3 regions of the Marinococcus sp. LNHM5E3-2.1 genome follow, and region 1 is predicted to be linked to each of the others. Evidence: predicted binding sites of a transcription regulator. Region 1 holds the regulator's gene; each other region holds the start of a gene.
What was found. Region 1 encodes Rex, which represses fermentation and respiration genes when NADH is low (regulators of the CRP and FNR family bind a similar motif). Its sites were predicted from a motif close to TTGTGAAATATTTCACAA; they were not measured.

Region 1 (5,483 bases):
CGAAGGGACTGCCGTTGATAGGCGTTCACCATATTGCGGGTCATATTCAGGCGACCCGGCTCGAGGTGGAGTGGGAGTACCCAGCTCTTGCCCTCGTCGTATCCGGCGGCCATACGGAGCTGGTGCTGATCAAAGAAGAAGGGGAGTATGAGCTGCTCGGCCAGACAAGAGATGATGCCGTGGGAGAAGCATATGATAAAGTCGCACGTACTCTCGGCCTGCCGTATCCCGGCGGCCCGGAGCTCGACAAACTGGCTAAAACCGGAGCACCGACCGTACCGCTGCCTGTGGCGTGGCTTGAGGAAGGTTCGTATGATTTCAGCTTCAGCGGATTGAAATCAGCCGTCATGAATACACTCCATAATGCCCGCCAGCGTGGGGAAGAACTAGCTCCGGAAGACGTTGCGTCAAGCTTTCAGCAGAGCGTCATTACCGTGCTGACGGAGAAAACGGCCCGAGCGGCAGAAGCCTGCGGAGCCAGACAGGTAATGGTAGTCGGAGGTGTGGCAGCCAACAGCGGTCTGCGGGCTGCGATGGAAGAAAAATTCAGAGAGAGCGGCGTAAAGCTGCAGATCCCGCCGCTTCATTTATGTACCGATAATGCAGCCATGATCGGAGCTGCCGCCTATATCAACTGGAAAAAGGGAAATTTTTCAGGCATGGATTTAAACGGGGTGCCCGGCCTGCCGCTTCATACGTAACAAAAAACCCGTGCTCTCTTTTGCAGAGAACACGGGTTTTGCTGTAACTAGGAACTGGATTCTTCGAGCTGCAGCTCTTCCCATTCCTCCATCAGCTGCTCTAGCTCGCCTCTCAGTTCATTGATTGAGGTCTGATAGCCGGCGGCCTTTTCATGGTCTTCGTATACGTCGGGCTCGAAAAGAGCTGCTTCCTGCTCCTCGACGAGCTGTTCCTTGGCTTCAATATCCTGTTCAATCTGCTCGATGCGGCGCTGCCGCTTGCGGGCCTCCCGCTTGGCTGCTTTGTCGTCTGCAAACGAGGATTTAGCCGCACCGGCATCCTCCTGCTTCGGTCCTTCACGCTCAGCCTGAAGCGCTGCTTTTTCCCGTTCTTCTTCTTTTTTGAACAAATAGTAATCATAATCCCCGATGTAGTTGCGGACGTCGCCGTCCCCCATTTCGAGAATGCGTGTTGCAATCCGGTTCAGAAAGTACCGGTCGTGGGAAACAAACAAAATTGTTCCCGGGTAATCAATCAGAGCGTCTTCGAGCACTTCCTTGCTGTCGAGATCGAGATGGTTGGTCGGCTCGTCAAGCAGCAAAAAATTCGACTTCTGCATCATCATTTTGGCGAGCGAGAGGCGCGCTTTTTCGCCGCCGCTAAGGTCGGACACCTGCTTCAGCACGTCTTCGCCGGTAAATAAAAACTGGCCGAGCACGGTACGAATATCCTTTTCGTTTTCGAGCGGATATTCATCCCACAGCTCCTGCAGGACGGTTTTGCCCGAATTCAGTTCGGCCTGCTGCTGGTCGTAATAGCCGAGATCTACTTTACTTCCGAGCTGAATATGCCCTTCATCCGGTTCAAAGTCTCCCTTGATCGTTTTTAAAAAGGTACTTTTCCCCGTCCCGTTTGGTCCAATCAGCGCAATGCTCTCACCGCGCTGGGCCCGGACATTTAAACGTTCGAACACAGGCGCTTTGTTGTCAAAGCGAAAGGTGAGGTCTTCTGCTTTCAATACATCGTTGCCGCTCTGACGGTCGATGTCGAAGCGCAGAGTAGCGGATTTGCCGTCCCGCTGCGGTTTGTCGAGCTTATCCATTTTCTCGAGCTTTTTCCGCCGGCTCTGGGCCCGTTTTGTTGTAGATGCGCGTACGATGTTTTTCTGCACGAAGTCTTCAAGCTCAGAAATTTCCTTCTGCTGCTTTTCATAGGCCTGCATTTCCTGTTCAAACAGCTCGGCCCGTTTTTCCTGAAAGGCACTGTAGTTGCCGTAGAACAAACGGGCTTTCTTATGAATAATTTCGTATACCTTCGTTACGATCTGGTCCAGAAAATACCGATCGTGGGAAACGATCAGGACTGCCCCCGGATAACTGCTTAAATACTGCTCGAGCCAGCGCAGGGTATCCATATCAAGATGGTTGGTCGGCTCGTCAAGAATTAAGAGCTCCGGCTTGGCCAGGAGCAGCTTGCCGAGAGCAAGACGGGTCTTCTGGCCGCCGCTTAACGACTGCACCGGCGTGTCGAGAGAGAAGCTGCCAAAGCCAAGACCCGCCAGCACCGTGCGGATGTCGGACTCGTAGCGGTAGCCGCCGCGCGCTTCGAATTCCTGCTGGCGCTGGTCGTAGTCGGACATCAGCTTTTCATAGGCTCTGGCATCGTCAATAATATCGGGCTCGGACATTTTCGCCTCCATACGACGCAGCTCCGCTTCAGCTTTTTGCAGGTGGGTAAAAACATCAAGCATTTCATCCCACATCGTTTTATCGCTGTTCAGGCCGGTATGCTGCTCAAGATACCCGAATGTCGTGCCCTTTGGCATCGTGATCGAACCGGAATCATACGAGGATTCACCGGCAAGAATTTTCAGGAGAGTGGATTTGCCGGCCCCGTTTTTGCCGACCAGGGCCACCCGCTCACCTTCCTTTACCTCGAGTTTTATTTGATCAAGTACGGTTTCTGCCCCAAAAGACTTGGTGACACCCGAACATTGAAGTAAAATCATATTTATATAGCTCCTTTAATAACAACTCTGATAGTATCAGTGTATCGTACTTTTCGGCGAAACGCGAAATAGGATACGTCTTGCTGCAGGTAAGCGTTTCGGTACGTTTTCATAGGGACGCATGCTATACTGTCTACAGACAATGACAATACATTTAGGTGGAAATAATTATGAATACAGACCAGCAAAAAATTCCGCAGGCAACCGCAAAGCGGCTGCCCCTATATTATCGATTTCTGGAAAGCCTGTATGCAACAGGCAAAACCCGCGTTTCTTCAACCGAATTGAGTGAGGCGGTCAAGGTGGATTCGGCAACGATCCGCCGGGATTTTTCATATTTCGGCGCGCTCGGCAAGAAAGGGTACGGCTACAATGTACAGTACCTGCTGTCGTTTTTCCGGACTACCCTGGACCAGGACGAGGCGACAGACGTCGTACTTCTCGGCGTCGGGAACCTCGGGAAGGCGCTGCTTCGCTACAATTTCTCCAAAAATGAAAACACCCGGATTGTGGCTGCATTTGATATCAATAAAGACATGGTGGGAGAGCAGATTGGAAATGTGCCGGTGTATCATACCGATGATCTGGCGGAGAAGCTTGAAGAGCATAACGTTTCCGTAGCAATGCTCACCGTGCCGTCCGCCGCCGCCCAAACAACCGGGGAAAAACTGGTGGAGGCAGGCATCAGCGGCATTCTAAACTTTACCCCGGCGCGCCTATCCGTCCCTGCGTCTGTGCGCGTGCATCATATTGATCTTGCCATCGAGCTGCAGACGCTCGTGTACTTTCTGAAAAATTATCCGCTGGACAACGAATAGGCTGTCAGCAGGATACTTCATTTATACTGACCCATAAAAAAGGGACCGGCCAACATTCAGGCGGTCCCTTTTGCTATTTCTTCTTTTTCTGCTCCGACATGAGGCGCAGATAATTGAATCCCATTACGAGGTCGTAGGCGGCAAAGGCGGCGAGCAGAATGCTCCAGAACGACCAGGAGGACTCGCTGACGGAAAAGTACGTAAACATCAGCAGTACTCCGCCCAGCACAAAGTAAAAAAGGGCAGCGGTAGAAGCTTTCATATTACATCAACCCCTGAACAAGCAGAATAAGTGCACTCTCGGCTTCACGCATAATGCGTTCGATTTCGTCCTGGAACAATACCTGAATACCGACCACAAATGCGTTCATGATGGAGTGGACGATAATCGGCACGATAATCCGGCCGGTTTTGACATACAAATAAGCGAACACAAAGCCGATCATGGTGTAGACGAGCAGGTGGGTGAAATCCAAATGCACAGCAGCAAATATCAGGGAGCTGATAATAGCGGCAATAAAAAAGTTCGTTCGTTTGTACAGCGAGCCGAATATAGCTTTACGGAACACCAGCTCTTCGAGAATAGGTCCGATCACGGCTACAATAATAACAAAGGCCGGCATGCTGTTAACAAGCTCAATGATCTGCGCCGTATTTTCAGAGGCCGTATCGATGCCGAGCAGGTTCTGTTCAATCAAACCGGCAACGATCTGACCGGCGTAGGCGAGAGCGAACCCGATAAAAATCCAGGCGACGGAATTCGGCCACGGCATTTTTGGCTTATTAAACGCAAGGCGCTGGCCTCTTTCAGGAATCAGTAGAATTAAAATAACAATCAAAGCGACGATAAAGCTCGCAAAAATCCAGAAGTACGAAGCCTGCTGCGCGGAATCAAAGCTGCCTACAGCCAAAAGGGCCGGGACGGCAACGATGCCCGAAAGCTGCATAAGTACATAAATAATAACAATGCTCCAGTAACGTGCGGCCATGGAAGGGGATCACTCCTAATCTCTCTCGGTTAAATCCAATTTCGAACGCTCTAATTGTATCACAGGTACCTGCAGGAAGAATAAAGAGAGCGCTTGCGAATTTATGACAATTTTGAAATATAAGGTTAATAAAACGATTAGCAGGGAATGTGAATTCAGGTGCCATCAAGCGCTGGAGTGGGAAAAGGAAGAAAAATTTTCGCTTCCCTCTTGCAAACAAAGCCCAGGTTGATTAATATAATAATTGGGTTTAGCACTCGAATGGAAAGAGTGCTAACAACAAATGTTGTTACTGTCGTTCCCGTTACATATAACGGACGATGAAAATATTCTAAGGAGGTTGTTTTCCTTGTTAAAGCCTTTAGGTGATCGACTCGTACTCGAACAGGTAGAATCAGAAGAAAAAACCGCTGGTGGTATTGTGCTGCCGGACTCCGCTCAGGAGAAGCCACAGGAAGGACGCGTGGTTTCTGTAGGTGCCGGTGCTGTAAAAGACAACGGTGAACGCGTAGCGCCGGAAGTAAACGAAGGCGACATCGTCGTTTATTCGAAGTTTGCAGGCACAGAAGTGAAATACGACGGCAAAGATTATTTAATCGTTCGCGAAAGCGACATCCTCGCTGTAGTTCAGTAATCAGCTTCATTTCGAAATCATTATTACATTAGGAGGATTTCATCATGGCTAAAGATATTAAGTTTAGTGAAAACGGCCGCCGCGCGATGCTCCGCGGTGTCGACGAACTCGCAAACGCTGTAAAAGTAACACTTGGACCGAAAGGCCGCAACGTTGTTCTGGAAAAAAAGTTCGGTTCCCCACTTATCACCAATGACGGTGTAACCATCGCCAAAGAAATCGAACTCGAAGACAACTTCGAAAATATGGGCGCGCAGCTCGTATCCGAGGTTGCAAGCAAAACGAACGACATTGCCGGTGACGGTACAACAACAGCAACCGTTCTTGCCCAGGCGATGATTCAGGAAGGCCTG
Region 2 (5,483 bases), on a different contig from region 1:
TCCTGAAGATCATCCTTAAGTGTGCGAAGCACGTCCGGCAGGTGATGCGTGATCCAGCCGGCTTTATCCGCTTCGTTATCCGGAACAGAGCCGGTAACACTTTTAATGACGTCATCGCCGAAGTCCGGATGAAACGGCAGCAGGCCGAGCATTGGATACCATTTGTCCTCCACAGGAACTAAAAAGGCGAGGAATACAATGTTTTCCTGCAGGTCGCGGAAAAAGGACAGTGGTTCAATGTGGTGAACTTCATCGCTCAACAGGTCAGTGACTTCGTACCAGTCGTCGGTCATTTTATTCAAACGAAATAATGACAGGTTATGCCCGGTCCAGTTGGAATAAAGCCGCTGAAGCCGCGGGTGCTGACTGTTCTGCTCTATCTGCTGATGGATATTCATCCATTCCCTGCGCTCATTGCCGTGAAGTAAAAAGTCGGCAAGCGCCAGGTTTTGGACAAATTTATGCCAGGCATAAGGGAAATAGTTCGGCCGATAGACACGGCGGTAATAATGGCTGAAATCCTTCCGGCTGTCTTTGTTCGCAGCGGCTGCAAGATCCAGCTGTATGTTGGTTACTTCTTCAGTCGTATAAGCTGGCTGGTTGGCGGGATCGCCGCAGCATTTTTTGTATTTTTTACCGCTGCCGCAAGGACACGGATCGTTACGTGAAATACTCATACATTCAGGCTCCTTCTCACTAGTATGTTACTATTCCTTCAAATTCTAACATACATTGCCCCGAAATGGGGAATCCGTGCGCTTCAGGGGGGTGGAGACGTGAAAAAACCCTTCGCAGTGGAAGGGCTGTATTTGTATAATAAGAGACCTGCTTAATTAGCCGCTTGGCCGTTCGCATTTTCCCATACGCTGCGGAGTGTCTCTGCGCTGTGGTGGAAGTCTTGGGCTTCCTCTTCATTCAGTGGCAGTTCGATCACTTCCCGTATTCCTTCGCGGTTAATGACAGCCGGCACACCGATGCATAGAGTATTTTCTCCGTACTGGCCGTCAAGGTGGGCGCTGACGGTCAAAACGCTGTTTTCGTTTTTAAGAATCGCGTTTGTAATACGGGTGAGTCCCATTGCGATGCCATAGCTGGTGGCGCCCTTACGCTCAATGATCTCATAGGCAGCCCCGCGGACGTCTTTAATCATGCCTTTCATTTCCTTCACATTTTTGTTTTCTTTTTCATCTGCGAGCTCTACTGCGTTTCGGCCGCCGACGTTTGCCTGGCTCCAGACGGCAAGCGATGTGTCGCCGTGTTCACCAATGATATAGGCGTGGGCATTCTGGGCAGCAGTATCAAAATAGTCACTCAGCATAAACCGCAGGCGGGAGGTATCCAGAATTGTCCCGCTTCCAATGACCCGTTCTCTTGGAAGCCCGCTGAACTGCTGGGTGGCATACGTAAGAATATCCACAGGGTTAGTAGCGATAAGGAATATTCCGTCAAAGCCGTTATCCATCACTTGACCGACGATATTTTTAAATATAGCCGTGTTTTTGCCTACAAGGTCGAGACGGCTTTCACCCGGTTTTTGGTTGGCACCGGCGGTAATGCAGACAATGTCGGCATCCCGGCAGTCTTCATAGGTGCCAAACCATGTTTTAGTAGGATGCGGGGCAAAGGCTTTACCGTGATTGAGATCCATCACGTCCCCTTCGGCCTTGCGCTCATCCAGATCGATGATCACGAGCTCCTCGACGACGCCCTGATTAATTAACGAAAATGCATAGCCGCTGCCGACAGCTCCGGCTCCGATAACAACAACCCGGTGGACGTGATTTCTTTTCATGTATAAAATCCCCTTTCGAATATGAATCATGTGAATGAATGAGCAATCTTTATCTATTTATATTGTGCACTATTTCACAAAGTGATGCAAGCATAGAAAATATATAATTGTGAACAAATGATGAACTTACGTGTTGGGAGGAAATCGAAACGGGAAAGGAGCAGAAGAGGAGGAATGACTCGATGGAAAATGCGTTAAAATATGCGCTGCCGACAGCGTTGACGTGGGCAGTGATTGGTCTGCTCGCCGGTCTGAATCTCGACAGAGGATGGCTGTGGGTGCTTGCTTTTGTAGTTTTCGGATTTCTCGTCAGCTTTGTTACAGTGATAATTGCGCAGTGGATTATTTCTAAAATAAATATGTAATTAGCGGCGGTGAAATTAGGGAATGGTGTATGTAAAGCTTATAAGCGAAAAGGAGCGTGCAAGCATGGAGGATATAAACGGCCGGAGACCGGTCATAGCTATTACTGGCGCTAGTGGATATATCGGAAGAAACCTGATGAAGGAACTGAAAAAGCACGCGGATATTATTGCTCTGTCGAGAAACATAGACACAAAAGAAAACGAGGAGCATGTAACATGGCGTTCGTGTGACTTATTTTCATTAAAAGACGCGGAACAGGCACTCGAAGGTGCAGATTACGCTTTATACTTAGTTCATTCGATGATGCCGACGTCCAAATTAACTCAGGGAAGCTTTGAAGATATGGACGTTATCCTTGCCGATAATTTCGCGCGTGCCGCCGAGCAGAAGCAGGTGAAGCAGGTCGTTTATTTGAGCGGCATTATTCCTGAAGCCGACCGGCTGTCCCGCCATTTAAGTAGCCGGCTCGAGGTGGAAGACATTCTAAAATCATACCGGACGCCGGTGACTGCTATACGTGCGGGATTGATTGTCGGTCCACAGGGCTCCTCGTTTCCTATTCTCGCAAAGCTGGTAAAGCGGCTGCCGGTCATGATCCTTCCGAAATGGACGCAGACCAAGACCCATCCGATTGCCCTGGCCGACGTATTAAACAGTCTGCAGAAGAGCATCGGGGAAGAATCGCTCTACAACCGTTCCATCGATGTTGGAGGGCCGGACGTAATGACTTACCGGAAAATGATGAACATCACTTCAAAGGTGATGGGGAAGAAGCGCTACGCAGTTACCGTGCCTTTTTTCACCGTGCGCCTTTCAAGACTGTGGGTGAGTGTAACTACCGGGACGCCGAAAAGCCTGGTTTATCCACTGATTGAAAGTCTGATCCATCCGATGGTGGCTGACCCTGCTAAAAGTGTGAAAGGCATCAGTGATGGAAAAATTCCATTCCGGGAGGCGGCAGAAAACTCTCTGAAGGAAAGCAGGAAGGAGCAGTCCTCCATTCTGGCACGCCTGAAGCCGGCACCTGTGGAGCGGAATGTACGCTCTGTCCAGCGCGTCACCATCCCAAGTGGAAGAGACGCGGACTGGACGGCCCGTTATTATATAAAGTGGCTGCCGAAGCTTCTGCGCCCATTCGTAAAGGTGGAAACGACTGATCGCTATCAGTACGGCCTGCGGCCTGCCTTTATGAAAAGAACATTTCTCGAGCTCTCCTATTCCAAGGAGCGCAGCGAAGAAGACCGGGCGCTGTACTATATTACCGGTGGACTCCTTGCACAGGTAAATGAAGGAGAACGGGGCCGGCTGGAATTTCGTAAAATTCCTCACACGAACCAGTGCATTGTAGCGGTACATGATTATGTTCCGGCTATGCCATGGTACTTTTATCAATATACCCAGGCGTTTATTCATCTTTGGATCATGAACCGCTTTAAAGCACACCTTGAAAAAGATCAGTGGACGTTAAGGAGGTCCCGTCAGCTCCAGCCGGAGTCATAATTTTCCTCGTTTAGTTTCACCTTTTTTAAGGAACACGGAAAAGGATATGAGTAGTCTGCATACAGAAGGGAGACGGTGCCGTATGAGCACCAACCAGTTGATCCGTGACTATTTTGTCAATCACGCAGCGGAAATGGCGAATTCATGGTACGAAACGTTGGAGGAATCAGACAGAGAATCTGCTTACGCAACGACTGACCCAAAAGAAGTTGAGGAACTGAAGTCTCAGACGTATGAGTTTCATTTATATTTCTCGAGTATTTTTATCGAGGACCGGAATACATGGGAGAATACCTTTGAAGTATGGATAGACGGCATTATCCGTGATCCTAAATACTTCCGGACGAAGGATGCGCGGGTCGTCCGGGAAATAATGAGGTACAGGGAACAGTATACTGCCTATTTGAAGCGCTTTTATGCGGAAGAGCAATCAGAGCTCTCTGCGAATATGAAAGAACAGCTTCGGGAGCTCGTAACAAACGGCATGGATCAGATTATTCTTTCTTACGTGGAAAAATCCAACCGGCTGCTCCTGCAGAAATTAGAAGCGAGGGAAAGCATTATTAATGAACTGAGCGCTCCGGTTATCTCTCTGAATAAATCCTCCGCCCTTCTTCCGTTAATTGGAGAAATTGACGAAGAACGGGCTGCAGTAATACTCGAGCACACACTTGAGGCGTGCTCGAAAAAGCAGGTCTCTGAATTGTTTATTGACCTTTCCGGCGTAGCCGGCATCGATACCCACGTCGCTCATCAGATTTTCGGGCTGATACGTTCGTTAAAGCTGATTGGCGTACAGCCTGTTCTGGCAGGCATGCGTCCCGAAATCGCCCAAACCTCCGTCAATCTTGGCATCAGATTTCAGGATGTACCGATTGCCTCGTCGCTTTCCCAGGCAATGGACCAAAAGCATTAAAAAAAGCCGGCTCCCTAAAAAAGGATGCCGGCTTTTCTTTCGTCTTTAACACAGAATTACTCTGCTTTTAGACTTTTTCTACAACGTACGTTGGCTTCTCAACGAATCTTTTGCCGCCTAGTTCTTCGGAATGATCGAAGTAGCCGCCGAATTTATAAACGACTTTGTACTCGCGGTCCGGCTCTGTAAACAACTGATTCTCGTTGTTAGAGATGACCGTGACATGGTTGTTTTCTACAAAGCTGTCGATTTCACTCGCTTTATAGTTTGTACCTGCAGTAAGTTCGGAAACGGATTGGCTTCCCATATATAATCGCTCCTTTGCGTTATAGTTTGTCCACTCGTTACAATACCCGGGTGAAACGTGTCTTAATCATACGATTTAATAGCCGCCCCGGATACTTGGCTCTACGTCCTCTAAATAAAACTTCGTCAGCTTCTCCTGCTCCTCTTTCGAGAAGGAGGGAACACTGACCGCTTCGAGGCTGTCGGTTACCTGTTTTTCGTTACGGAATCCAGGTATGACACAGGTGACGTCCTCGTTATCCAAAATCCAGCGCAGAGCTGCCTGGGCCATTGTGCCCCGCTGCTCTTTAATCCACTGGAGGGAGGTGCTGAGCTCTACGCCCTTTTGAAAAGGAAGGCCGGCGAATGTTTCTCCGACATTGAAGGCGTCTCCGTCCCGGTTGAAATTGCGGTGGTCATCTTCAGCGAATGTCGTTTCTTTTGTATATTTTCCGGTTAACAGTCCGCTTGCGAGCGGTACGCGGGTCAGGATACCGACGCCCTGCTTTTTCGCCTGTGGAAAAAGCCGTTCTGCCGGCTTCTGACGGAAAATATTGTAGATCACCTGAAGTGCCTTAACATTTGGATAATGCAGGCATTCCATGCCTTCCTCCACTGTTTCCA
Region 3 (5,483 bases), on a different contig from region 1:
GCAAACGAGCTAAAAAATGCTACCTTCAGTGTGCTTATCGTCGCTTTCCGATACTGCTCGCTCACCTTACGGATGTTATTTTCATGGCCGCGTGCCCTCCCTAGGTACACCAGTGTTTTCAGTCCCCGCACGGAGTCGATAAAATGGTTGGATAACATCTGGTAGGAATGCCATTGCTTGTTCGCTTTTGCTTTCGCCGCCACTCCAAGAAGAATCATAAATACAATTAGAATAGGAAAGGCGGTAAATAAAACCACCCCGGAACGTATGTCCTGGCTTAATACCACCACTCCAGTGACGACCGGAATAATAAGCACACCGGGGATTTTCACAAGCGACAGCTCAACATAGCGCTGAAACTGACTCATTCCTTCCACAAAAGTTGTTACTGTGCCTCCCGTGCCCCGGACAGTATTGTCCGGGCCGAGCCGGCCGATTTTTTGAAAGAGCGCATCGCGTTTTTCCCCCGTCAACCTGCTGGCATAGGAAGCAGCCAGAGCCTCTTTCCAGGACTGCAGAAGATAGCGTAAAACCAATGCAGCTGTAAACCAGGCAGCAGGCGCTAACGCAGACGACACGCCCTGTTGTTCAAATAACGGCACAATAGCCCGGGCGAGCCAGTACGCCTGCATCACAATCATGCCTGCCTGAATGAGCGTCAGTACAGTCATCCAGCTGAAGCAGGCCTTTGAGCCCCGGTAAGCCAGTAAGTCTTTTCCCATTAGTAGGTCAGATCCTTTCCAGTGACCCGTTTCCGGAACACATAATAACTCCATATTTGATAGCCGAGCACAAACGGCAGAAGCGTAATGGCTACGATCGACATGACCCGCAGGGAGTAATCCCCCGAGGAAGCACTGTATACTGTTAAGTCATTTAATGATGAAAGAGAGCTCACCATAACTCTTGGAAACATAGCCACAAAAACCGAAGCGATAACAGAAGCTATCCCGAAACCTGAAAAGATAAAGGCCCAGCCGTCTCTTCCCCGCAGGGAGAAAAGAAATGCAGCGGCATAGCTTACTACAGCAGCAACGGTAATGGCTGCCACCCATCCGCCTTTAACCACATACATATCAGTATTAAAAACAGAGAGCACCACGAAAACAATCAGCGCAGAGAAAACAGCCGCTGCGGATCTCCGAGCATGTTTACGCGCCCGCTCCTGTACTTCTCCGACTGTTTTCAACGTCAAAAACATCATACCGTGCAAGTAGCATAAAATTACGAGCGTGAGGCCGCCGGCCACTGAGTATATATTGACAAAATCGGTAAACCCCGCCCTCATTGTCATCGTTTCATCAATTGGCATGCCCTTGAGCATACTCGTAAACAACACGCCAAACAAAAACGGCGGCATAAGGCTTCCAAGAAAAATGCTCCAGTCCCACGTTTTTTTCCAGTACATGTGACGGCCCTTTCCCCGGAACTCAAACGCCACGCCCCGGATAATCAGAGCGAGCAGGACGAATACAAATGGGATGTAGTAGCCGCTGAACATAGTAGCGTACCAGTGAGGAAACGCAGCGAACACCGCTCCTCCGGCCGTGATCAGCCATACTTCGTTGGCGTCCCAGAACGGGCCGATGGTGTTGATCAGCACCCGGCGCTCCTGGTCGTTTTTGGCCAATACCCTCGTGCCCATGCCGACGCCGAAATCAAATCCTTCCAGGAAGAAAAATCCAACAAACAAAACAGCCACCAGCAAAAACCAAAATTCACTGAGCTCCATGTTCATATGCCTCCTTGTCAAATGGATCTATCGCCGGCTCCTGATCTTCATCCTCCGGGTCATGCTCAGTGCCTTGTTTGATTTCTTTAATGTATAAATAAACCATCACAAGGCCAAGCAGCAGGTAAATTGTAGTAAATGTAATGATGGAAAATAAAAGCGATCCTACTGAAACATTTGGAGAGACCGAAGCAGCAGTCGTCATCAAACCAAAAACGGTCCACGGCTGCCGGCCAATTTCTGTCATGATCCATCCGGCGGTGTTTGCTATAAACGGGAAGGCAATAAGTGCCATCATCAGCTTTAAGTACCAGCGGCGTTCAAGAAGCGTTTTCCGGAATAAAAACCAGAGACCGAGCATTGAAGCTGTAATCATAACCATTCCAGCACCAACCATAATCCGGAAACTCCAAAAGGTTGCGTTTACCGGCGGGATGTAGTTTCCCGGGCCATACTTTTCTTCGTATTCCGCCTGAAGTGTCTTCATTCCTGGCACTGAGCCCTCAAATTCTTCATAGGCAAGATAACTGAGCAGATACGGAAGCTCCAGCTGTGCTTTATTTTCCTGCGCTTCGACATCCATCCAGGCAAACAGGTTCCACCCGGCCGGGTCTTCACTGTCCTCCCAGAGAGCTTCACTGGCTGCCATTTTCATCGGCTGTGACTCCATCAAATGCTGCGCCTGCACATGGCCGCTGAATGCTGTTCCCATACCACCGATCAGACCAAGCGCCATCGCCAGGGCAAATGATTTCCTAAACAGGGAAACCTCTTCTCCCTTCAGCATTTTATAAGCACTTGCGCCGCCTATAACAAACGCTCCTGTCGCAAAAGCACCGAATATAACGTGCGGAAATTCCACTAAAAACTGAGGATTGGAAAGAAGAGCAAAGAAATCATTCATTTCCGCCCGGCCGTTCTGCAAAATATAACCGACCGGCTCCTGCATAAAAGCATTGGCTGCGAGAATCCACATGGCTGAAAGAATCGTTCCAAGCGCCACCAGCCAGATACACATCAGGTGAATGCCCTTTGGCAGACGATTCCATCCAAAAATCCACAGCCCGATAAAGGTCGATTCCATAAAGAAGGCCAGCAGAGCCTCTACTGCTAGTGGCGCCCCGAACACATCGCCTACAAAACGGGAATATTCCGACCAGTTCATACCAAACTGAAATTCCTGAATGATACCAGTCACCACCCCGATTGCAAAATTAATTAAAAAAAGATGGCCCCAGAACTTCGTCATTTTTAAATACACTTCTTTACCGCGGAAATAATATAATGTCTGCATAATTGCCACCATAAAAACAAGTCCGATCGATAAAGGCACAAAGAAAAAATGAAAAATCGTCGTCGATCCGAATTGAATTCTGGCTAAAATCAACTCATCCACTGTAGAAACCCCTCCCCTGTTCACTATTTCACAAATTCAAGTGAAATTATTCACATGACTCGATATTATTATGCTCCTGAACGTGATAAAAATCACATACTATTTATGACAAAGCTATTAACATATTGTGGCAAAAGTATGGCAGATATTAAAATCGTTCCAGGTCTTATCCTCCCGGAACGATTTTGAATTTTATTATGTCATATGCCAAAAATGATTAAGGAGCTTTAACAAGCGATTCCGGAAGCGCGTACCTATACATATACACCGGGTCCTCGTGACGGTCCAGGACACACATAAGCTCTGCCGGCGGTTCCGCGTATATTCCCGGGTAGTCCTGCTCGTCCTTTGCCTCCTCCACGTTAAAGGCCAGCTGTTCTTTATCGGTAAAAAATTGTGCGTCAATGCCGGGTTTATTGCCCCTTGCATCCAGCCGCACCCATCTGTCTTCTTCGTGAAGATAGACGGCATTTAACGCATGAATGCAATAGCCGTCTGACGGTTCTTCGAAGAGAGTTAGCCGCTGGTAGCAGAAGCCGCATGGTATCCCTTCCAAGCGGAGAAGCGCCGCCAGCAGATGAGACTTGGACCAGCAGATCCCCTCGCGGTATTTCAGCACCTCCGAGGCTCTCCGGGTAACTGTTTTACCCTGAATATCCCACGAATGGCTGACTTTATCACGCACAAATAAGTAGGCAGCTTCTATCTTTTCTTTTTCATTCATTTCCGGAAAAAACAATTCCGCCGCTTTCTGCTGAATACTTTCCGCCGCGTAATCGATGTCATAGGTTTCCTGTAAAAATTCTATAAGTTGCACCATCGCCCTGCCTCCCTTTATGTATAATTATACTAAATAAAGAATTTAAATATAAAAAGAACAGGCAGCTGCCTGTTCTTCATTTCTTCTTATTATTGCTTTATCCACTGGGGCTCCGGTTTTTCGTTCATTGTCTCTTCTTCAATGAAGCTTTGATTCATGCCCTCCTGGACATAGGGTTCGTGCCCTGCAATCCAGTATTTCATTAATACAGTATAAAGAAGCAGTGCCGGCAGGCCGCCGATAAACCATGAGCCGTCAATATTAATAAAGGAAACGGCAGTACCAACAACAATAGATATAATAGCTGCGGGATTCCATCCTTTAAAAGCCTGGAACAGCTTGCTTTGTTCGTACAGCGCTGCTACGTTATAATTCCGTTTATGCACGAAAAAGAAGTCTGCAATCATTACACCGAATACCGGCCCCAAAAAGGCGGAGACAATGGCAATGAAGGTTGTAAAATATGCAGCATTCATCAGCCACCACGGGCATGTTAACGTAGCGAGTATACCAATGATAATGCATGACTTCGCCCAGGAAATTTTAAAAAGGTCCATTGCTACTAGCGCCGGCGGCATAATGTTAGCCATCAAGTTCGTTGTCACCTGGGCTATCGCAATAAAAACCAGTACGATAATGCTTGCCACGGTAGAAGGAATATATTCGGAAATAACATCAATCGGGTTCCAAATTCCAACCGCAGCCGCTCCGAGCATGCCGATAAATGGAAGCAGAATGCTCGGCGGCACCATACCAACCAGATGAGCGTTAATATAGGTGGATGTCTTTGTCTTTTTCGGGACGTATCTTGTGTAGTCCGACACGTTAATCAGAAGGGCTGCAAACTGTCCCACCAATACGGTCATTGCAAGCCAGAGCGGAATGCCCCAGGATCCGTCCACATTCGCGGCTGCCTGCACCTCAAATCCAAACGTCGTTAAAAACAGGAAAATTAAGTAGATGATACCGCCCATTATGATGACAGAACCGATAATTTCCACCCATTTGATAGATTCAATACCTTTAGCCGAAAGAAAAATCTGCAGGGCCTGAAAGCCAAAAAACCACACCCATACATTTTCAAAGCCTATAAAGCTCGAGGCAATCTGATTCAAAGCCTGCGCCCCGAGCCATGTCTGTATCCCGAACCAGAACAAAGCCGGAATACTCCGTAAGAGAGCGGGGATTCTAGAGCCAATCGGTCCAAAGGACGAACGAAGCTGAACAACCATCGGAATACCGTGCTTCCATCCTACATATCCATTTAATGAAAACAACAGAGCGGCCATAATATTTGCGAGAAGCAGTGCCGCGCCCGCCTGGTAAAGGTTCAGGTCACCAAACGGCGGAATCAGGCTCGAACCGAGCATGAATGTACCGATCATGATGGTATCCCCCCACCACATCGCCACATAAGCCTTCGGCCCAAGGATTCTTTCTTTCTCACTAGTAATTGGTCCCAGATCCTGCCGTGCCTGCATGATATTTTCCTCCTAAATAAAAAACGAACATTTCATGTTTATTGTATTCATTCA

Region 2: the regulator Rex is predicted to act here: its motif matches at 1,855-1,872, upstream of ACTRXH_RS05585 (L-lactate dehydrogenase).
Region 3: the regulator Rex is predicted to act here: its motif matches at 3,167-3,184, upstream of ACTRXH_RS04405 (cytochrome ubiquinol oxidase subunit I).

The regions. Positions count from the first base shown of each region.
Region 1 is NZ_JBQLIB010000024.1:8,222-13,704, reverse strand. Features, by position in the region: gene tsaD (tRNA (adenosine(37)-N6)-threonylcarbamoyltransferase complex transferase subunit TsaD) at 1-701, shown strand, start outside; gene ACTRXH_RS15750 (ATP-binding cassette domain-containing protein) at 749-2,689, opposite strand; gene ACTRXH_RS15745 (redox-sensing transcriptional repressor Rex) at 2,860-3,507, shown strand; gene ACTRXH_RS15740 (DUF4305 domain-containing protein) at 3,581-3,769, opposite strand; gene ACTRXH_RS15735 (lysostaphin resistance A-like protein) at 3,771-4,496, opposite strand; gene groES (co-chaperone GroES) at 4,846-5,130, shown strand; gene groL (chaperonin GroEL) at 5,175-5,483, shown strand, end outside.
Region 2 is NZ_JBQLIB010000002.1:275,141-280,623, reverse strand. Features, by position in the region: gene ACTRXH_RS05590 (SEC-C metal-binding domain-containing protein) at 1-677, opposite strand, end outside; gene ACTRXH_RS05585 (L-lactate dehydrogenase) at 830-1,792, opposite strand; gene ACTRXH_RS05580 (hypothetical protein) at 1,975-2,157, shown strand; gene ACTRXH_RS05575 (NAD(P)H-binding protein) at 2,222-3,658, shown strand; gene ACTRXH_RS05570 (STAS domain-containing protein) at 3,741-4,574, shown strand; gene ACTRXH_RS05565 (hypothetical protein) at 4,642-4,881, opposite strand; gene ACTRXH_RS05560 (aldo/keto reductase) at 4,957-5,483, opposite strand, start outside.
Region 3 is NZ_JBQLIB010000002.1:32,455-37,937, forward strand. Features, by position in the region: gene cydD (thiol reductant ABC exporter subunit CydD) at 1-722, opposite strand, end outside; gene cydB (cytochrome d ubiquinol oxidase subunit II) at 722-1,732, opposite strand; gene ACTRXH_RS04405 (cytochrome ubiquinol oxidase subunit I) at 1,719-3,128, opposite strand; gene ACTRXH_RS04410 (transglutaminase-like domain-containing protein) at 3,346-3,948, opposite strand; gene ACTRXH_RS04415 (NCS1 family transporter) at 4,038-5,429, opposite strand.